Linked DNA regions of Paraglaciecola psychrophila 170. The protein of the gene in region 1 interacts with the protein of each later gene in a pairwise test. Links are inferred from orthologs where the notes say so. Each region holds a gene or a part of one and is shown on either strand. Other genes may lie near its edges. The genes, in order: dnaE and dnaQ.

Region 1 (4,412 bases):
AAGTCGGACGAGGACCTTTAGTCGGTGACGTGGTCACTGCTGCAGTTATCCTAGATCCCCAATATACAATTGTTGGATTAGCCGATTCAAAAAAACTATCTGAAAAAAAACGTGATGTTTTAGCTGCTGAAATTAAGCAATATGCCTTAGCTTGGTCAATAGGCCGAGCCAGTCCCCAAGAAATTGACCAGCTTAATATCTTACAAGCCACTATGCTTGCCATGACTAGAGCGGTACAAGGATTAGCAATTCAACCGACTCATGTGATGGTTGATGGCAACCGTTGTCCAAAGTGGGATTACTCTAGTGAGGCCATTGTTAAAGGTGATGGTTTAATTGCAGCAATATCAGCGGCTTCGATTATTGCAAAAGTAACACGTGATAAAGAAATGTTAGTGCTGGATCAACAACACCCAGAATATGGTTTTGCTAAACATAAAGGTTATCCCACGCCATTTCATTTGGCTAAGCTCGCTGAGTTTGGACCACTGCCTCAATATCGCATGAGTTTTAAGCCAGTGCAGCAATCTCTTGCTATGCGCGATGGCCAGTTAGCAGGTTCTTAAATGACACAACAATTACAAGCCACCCCCGTCAATTTTGTACATCTACGTGTGCATAGCGATTACTCCATGTTGGATGGGTTAAACAAGGTTAAACCGCTTATCGCCCATGTCAAAGAACTGGGTATGCCTGCCGTTGCTATCACCGACCAAATGAACATGTGTGGGTTGGTTAAATTTTATAGCCAAGCTCATGCTAACGGTATCAAACCTATTATTGGCGTGGATTTTTGGGTGCAAAGCGACGAGTTAGTAGGCACTTTGTTTCGTCTAACGTTATTAGCTATGGACAACAAAGGCTACAAAAACATTACACTGTTAGTCTCCAAAGCGTATTTACGCGGCAGTGTTAAAGACCGGGCAGTTATTGACAAAGATTGGTTAGTAGAGCACAGCCAAGGCGTGATTATAATATCAGGGGGCAAAGCAGGCGATTTAGGTATGTTGCTGACTAAGGGCAATATGGATATTGCACATAATGTGACTCAATTCTATCAACACCACTTCCCTAACCGGTTTTATTTGGAATTAACCCGCACCGGTAGGGACGGAGAAGAAGACTATATTCATAGTGCTGTAAATTGGGCGCAGCAATATGATTTGCCTGTGGTTGCTACAAACGAAGTCTGTTTTGTGGATAGACAATATTTTGATGCCCACGAAATTCGTGTGGCTATCCATGATGGTTTCACTTTAAACGATCCTCGCAGACCTAAGGAATACTCCGAACAGCAATATTTACGTACCTCTGAAGAAATGTCAGAGCTATTTGCTGATATTCCAGAAGCCGTTCAAAATACAGTAGAAATTGCCAAACGTTGTAATGTCACAGTTCAACTTGGCACCTACTTTTTGCCTGATTTCCCGACTGATGGAATGGATATCAAAGACTTTTTAGTCAAGGTCTCCAAAGAAGGTCTTGAAAGACGTCTGGCATTTTTGTTTCCTGATGAGCAAGTGCGTTTAGAAAAACGCCCTGAGTATGATGAACGCTTAGACATTGAACTTGTGGTTATCAACCAAATGGGTTTTCCCGGTTATTTCTTGATCGTGATGGAGTTTATTCAATGGAGTAAGGACAATAATATTCCTGTTGGCCCCGGTCGAGGGTCAGGTGCTGGCTCATTAGTGGCATATGCACTGGATATCACCGACCTCGATCCACTTGAATATGACTTGTTATTCGAACGTTTCTTAAACCCTGAACGGGTATCTATGCCTGATTTCGATGTCGATTTTTGTATGGACAGACGTGATGAGGTAATTGATCACGTGGCCGAAATGTATGGCCGCGATGCCGTATCACAAATCATTACTTTCGGTACTATGGCGGCAAAAGCCGTAGTGCGCGATGTGGGCCGTGTGTTGGGGCACCCTTATGGTTTTGTTGATAGGATCTCTAAACTTATCCCACCCACTCCGGGTATGACGTTAGAAAAAGCTTTTCTTGAAGAGCCGCGCTTACCTGAGTTATACAGCCAAGACGAAGATGTCAAAGAGCTGATCGACATGTGTCGTATTCTGGAAGGTTGCACGCGTAACGCAGGTAAACATGCCGGTGGCGTAGTGATTGCCCCCACATTGATTACCGATTTTGCACCACTTTACTGTGATGATGAAGGTAAAAACCCAGTTACTCAGTTCGATAAAAACGATGTTGAGACTGCAGGGCTGGTTAAGTTTGATTTCTTGGGATTACGTACCCTGACCATTATTCAGTGGGCGACTGATATGATCAAAGAGGGCAAAGGCATTGATGTCGATATCGCTGCCATCCCTCTGGTCGATGCAAAATGTTTTAGGGTACTGCAAAATGCAGAAACCACAGCGGTATTCCAGCTTGAATCCCGTGGTATGAAAGAGTTGATTAAACGCCTTAAACCAGATTCATTTGAAGATATCATTGCACTTGTGGCACTGTTCAGGCCTGGTCCATTACAATCCGGCATGGTTGAAAACTTTATCGATCGTAAGCATGGCCGTGAAGAAGTTTCTTACCCTGATGCAGAATATCAACACGAATGTTTAAAAGAAATCTTACAACCAACCTACGGCATTATCCTGTATCAAGAGCAGGTCATGCAGATTGCTCAGGTCATGTCGGGTTATAGCTTGGGTGGCGCAGATTTATTACGCCGTGCTATGGGTAAGAAAAACCTAGAGGAAATGGAGAAACAGCGCGAGTCATTCGAGACTGGAGCCAAAGAAAACGGCATTGATCCTACTCTAGCGATTAAAATATTTGACCTAGTTGAAAAGTTTGCTGGATATGGTTTTAACAAATCCCACTCCGCAGCTTACGCCTTAGTGTCTTACCAAACGTTATGGCTTAAAACTCATTATCCTGCTGAGTTTATGGCTGCTGTTATGTCAGCGGATATGGATAACTCAGACAAAATTGTGACCCTGGTTGATGAATGTAACCGCATGGGATTGACCATATTACCACCCGATGTTAATGCCGGTAGCCGTAAGTTTACGGTGGATGAAGAAGGGCGCGTTGTTTACGGCATAGGTGCAATAAAAGGCGTAGGTGAAGGCCCTATCGAAGCGATTATCGAAGCGCGGGAAGAGACCGGAAAATTCAGTGACTTATTTGATTTTTGTGCCAAAGTCGACCTTAAACGCATTAATAAGCGCATCTTAGAAAAATTAGTCTTGGCAGGAGCATTAGATAATTTAGGCCCGCATCGTGCGTCATTAATGTCTTCTTTACCCGACGCATTGGCCGCAGCCGGTCAACATGCTAAGAATAAAACATCGGGGCAATCAGATATGTTTGGTTTGCTGACCACCGAGACTGAGCAAGTACAACAAGCCTTTGCTGAAGTACCTCATTGGCCAGAAAAAGTCTGGTTAGATGGTGAGAAAACTACGTTAGGACTATATCTAACCGGTCATCCAATTAATCAGTACCTGAGTGAAATCAAACATTATGCGCCTTGTCGTTTAGTTGACCTAAAGCCAACTAACAGAGACCAAATCGCGTACGCTGTAGGTTTAGTCTTGGGTGTTAGGGTGATGACCAATAAACGTGGTCGTCGTTGGGCACTAGTGACATTAGATGATAAAAGCGCCAGAATTGATGTTAGGTTTTTCCCTGATATGCTTGAACAGTTCGAAGAATTGCTGCAAGCAGACAAAATATTGGTAATAAGTGGACAGGTCAGCTTTGATGAATTCTCTGGTGGCAATACAATATCAGCACGTGACGTTATGGACTTAGTCCAAGCCCGTGAGAAAAATGCCAAAGGTTTGCAAGTGCATTTAGAATCAAGCTGGTGTAATCCATCAACTCTAGCTAAAATGCAAACCATTTTGCAACCTTATCAAGGTGGCAGTTGTCCGGTTCAGATACATTATGTACATCCAGACGTAAAAGTAGATTTAACCTTGGGCGCGCAGTGGTATGTTTCTCCCCAAGATGAGTTAATATATGACTTACAACAGCTATTGGGTAAACCTCAGGTTGACTTGGAATTTCACTAATTCGTTTATATAAGTAAACAAATGAAAGCTGTAAACAATTATTATTAGGTGTTCAATGAGTGTAAATTTTTTAGAATTCGAAAAACCTATCGCAGAATTAGAAGCGAAGATTGAAGAGTTAAGGCTGGTCAATCAAGGGGGAGAATTCGATCTCAATATCGAAGAAGAGATCACTAAACTTCGAGAAAAAAGTGCCGAATTAAGTCGCAAAATATTTGCAAACTTAGGCGCATGGCAGGTATCTCAAATAGCGCGGCATCCAATGCGTCCTTATACCTATGACTATATTGAGCGCATATGTACTGAGTTTGATGAACTTGCTGGTGATCGTGCCTTTGCGGACGACAAGGCCATAGTGGG
Region 2 (3,302 bases), 1.4 Mb from region 1 along the record:
CATTATCCTCTAGAGATGGGTCCACACTATTTGGTTCAACAGCTACAACAACTGGCTCTGGCTCCACTGTTAAGAAGCTATATTCTGGCACATCCAAAATAAACTCTCTGCCTTGTGTGGTATTTCCATAGGCAGTCAATTTAACGCGGTATACGCCATACTCATAACTAACAATTAAATACTCTCGAACATCAGATGACATATCTGTAATAGAAAAATTCTGTATATCGCCATTTGGAAAGCGAACTTTTCCATCGATCAATAAAGTCGACATATCAACATATTCACGTTGAGCATCCACTTTAAGTTTGTGATGACCCTCGCCCCCACCATCCAGCTCAAACGTCACTTTAATAGGATTGGCCAACAGCGTAATATTAGGATCAACCTGCTCACGGGTAAACATAGGTGTAGATACAGCAAAAATAGGGACCCATTCGCCATCGGCAATTGCAAGGTTAAATTGCCCTGTAAATACCCCGTCCAAAGGTAACTCATCCATACCTTTACCGTTGTCTTCAAAAAACGCGATGATTTCTTTGTTGGCACCAAAATTATTAAAATTTGGATTATTAGTACTCGCCAATGAAATAGTCAGTTCAACCACATCTCTAAATGCAGTGTAATCAATGGGCACTCCATTATTGGTCAAATAGGCCGTTTTTTTAAGAATTTCACCAGAAAATATAATATTAGGTAAAGGGTCGGCATGTAATGCTAAATCACTGATCACCATAACTCGGCTTTCAGGCGAAATCTGACCAACCGCTTGCCATGGTCCAGGCATAGGGTTTTTAATGCTGATCATGTCGTAGGTACTGCTATCAAACCAAAAGACACTGCTACCATCGGCACTAGACTGAAATATTTTGGATCCATCAGGCTGCACTAAAACAATGGGAGCAGAGCCGAAGTCACGAAAAAATATCATAGTAATTTCGTCAACTTCGAAATCGATTCTAAAACGATTTTGCAGTAACTCGATACCATTGTGATAATCGGTACCTAATTGCGTCAGAGGCGAACCAGAACTTTGACTAACTGCAGATAATTCACTGTCCTGCTGACCTTGGGGAGTAGCTTGAACCGACCAGCTAACGTGTGCAATAAGACAAAAAACAAGAGCCGATACATTCTGTTTTAACATGTTTACTCAACTCACTATTTGTCGCTATTCACGCCATATACAGGCGCCACCTTTTTCAGCCACTAAATCCAAGCGAATTTCGTGCTGTTCTAATTCATCGGCCGTTGCCATAACAACCTTTAATGGTTTTCTTTGAGCAGACAGTCGACGAATAGTTTCTACTTGCAAGCCACCTTCACCGCTAGCCTTACCACTTAAATTAAGGTCAGTTTGGCCACCTGTCATCAACAGATACACATCAGCCAAAATCTCTGCATCTAACAACGCACCGTGTTTCTCTCGATGTGAGTTATCGATGCCATAACGCCTGCACAATGCATCAAGGTTGTTCTTTTGCCCCGGATGAATCTGTCTTGCCATATCTAGTGTGTCGAGCACAGTACACATTTTGGCAGACTCTTTGACTGCCAGACCTGTCAGCCTATTAAATTCATGATCCATAAATCCAATATCAAATGGTGCATTGTGGATCACCAGCTGAGCGCCACTAATAAAATCAATAAATTCATTAGCTATCGACTTAAAGACAGGCTTGTCTGTCAGATATTCATTGGTGATCCCGTGGACCCCTATCGCTTCTTGCTCGACTAGGCGCTGAGGATTGATGTAAACGTGGAAGGTATTTCCCGTCAGACGACGATTTATCATTTCCACACAGCCTATTTCAATAATACGGTGGCCTTGTTTCGGATCTAATCCAGTGGTTTCGGTATCTAATACAACTTGACGCATTTCAGACTCTTTATAGAACTATAAAATTGATGGAACTCTAAAATTAATCGAATTATAGAATTTTGTGGTTTTAACCGACTCGGACATTATACTGCGCTTAACAATAAATTCCTGAATTTTTATCCAGATATACACTTAAAATTAGGCAAATATGAAACAAGTAGAAATTTTTACAGATGGCTCCTGCTTAGGTAACCCTGGTCCTGGTGGTTATGGTGCGGTGATGATTTTTGACAAACATCGCAAAGAACTCAGTCAAGGATTTAAACATACCACCAACAACAGAATGGAGCTACTGGCTACTATTGAAGCACTGGCTATTTTAACTGAAGAGTGTTCTGTTAACTTAACCACGGACAGCCAGTACGTAAAAAATGGGATTAACCAATGGATTAAAAATTGGCGTAGAAATGGCTGGCGTACTTCAGACAAAAATCCAGTAAAAAATGTCGACTTATGGCAACGTCTAGACGAACAAGTCGCTAAACACAAAGTCAGTTGGTTTTGGGTAAAGGGTCATTCTGGTCACACTGAAAATGAAGCTTGTGACCAACTTGCTCGAAAAGCAGCTGAAGGTAAAAACATGCCAGTAGATAGCGGTTTTTCTGGCTGAGTAATGCTTCAACTCCAGATTCAGGTTAATAAATGATAAGTAGCTGCAAACTACTTATCATTCCACATTGCATATTCATTGTCATTTCCATCGCAAAAGTGAAACCTATGTCCACCAGGAAATTCAAAAGTAGGAATTTTAATGCTGCCACCAGCAGCTTCTATTGCGGCTTGACTTTTAACTAAATCATCACTGTATAACACAACTAACACACTGCCTTTATCAGCAGACACACTATGTTCAGAAACGTATAAACCACCTGCAATGCCAGCTCCAGAAATAGCAGCATAGTCGTCACCGTAGCTTACAAATGTCCAACCAAACACCTGATTAAAAAAGGCTTTACTTGAAGCCAAGGCTTTTACTGGAATTTCAATATAATTAATTTTATGGTGCTGGCTCATAGTATTATCCACTTGTTTAAAGCATCATGTTAGCAAGTTGTTAGTGTAATAATGCACTAAAATTTACTAAATTTGAGGATAACCAATGCGCGTAATTGAAAATATCTGTTTGTTATTAGGTCGACTGTTAATGGGCATCTATTTTATTTTGCCGGGATTACAGAAAATAACCAGCTATCAGACAATGACAGACTATATGCTTGCTCACAATGTGCCTGCTACCGCATTTTTATTGCCCGCTACCATTGTTATCCAAGTTACATTAGGCTTAGCCATTATAATCGGTTTTAAAGGCAAGCTCGCCGCTCTAATTTTAGCTGGATTAACTCTAGTTATTAGTATCTACATGCACGATTTTTGGAGCATGGCAGAAAGTTTAGAACGCACCCATGAAACTCAAAACTTC

What was found.
Region 2: the proteins of dnaE (region 1) and dnaQ interact in binary tests that used the Escherichia coli proteins (3 or more experiments, as listed by UniProt). The link is inferred for Paraglaciecola psychrophila 170 from one-to-one orthologs.

The regions. Positions count from the first base shown.
Region 1 is NC_020514.1:3,935,129-3,939,540, reverse strand. Bases 167-4,252 are described here. They hold dnaE (DNA polymerase III subunit alpha), read left to right. Parts: upstream 167-566; coding sequence 567-4,052; downstream 4,053-4,252. Other genes in these bases: accA (acetyl-CoA carboxylase carboxyl transferase subunit alpha), read left to right, coding at 4,108-4,252; rnhB (ribonuclease HII), read left to right, coding at 167-566. Also shown: more of rnhB, read left to right, coding at 1-166; more of accA, read left to right, coding at 4,253-4,412. UniProt on the Escherichia coli protein: DNA polymerase III is a complex, multichain enzyme responsible for most of the replicative synthesis in bacteria. This DNA polymerase also exhibits 3' to 5' exonuclease activity. The alpha chain is the DNA polymerase catalytic subunit.
Region 2 is NC_020514.1:2,575,936-2,579,237, reverse strand. What follows is about bases 26-3,001. They hold dnaQ (DNA polymerase III subunit epsilon), read right to left. Parts: upstream 1,880-3,001; coding sequence 1,172-1,879; downstream 26-1,171. Other genes in these bases: C427_RS11270 (DoxX family protein), read left to right, coding at 2,982-3,001; C427_RS11275 (VOC family protein), read right to left, coding at 2,543-2,896; rnhA (ribonuclease HI), read left to right, coding at 2,031-2,492; C427_RS11290 (TIGR03503 family protein), read right to left, coding at 26-1,147. In the rest of the region: more of C427_RS11290, read right to left, coding at 1-25; more of C427_RS11270, read left to right, coding at 3,002-3,302. UniProt on the Escherichia coli protein: DNA polymerase III is a complex, multichain enzyme responsible for most of the replicative synthesis in bacteria. The epsilon subunit contain the editing function and is a proofreading 3'-5' exonuclease.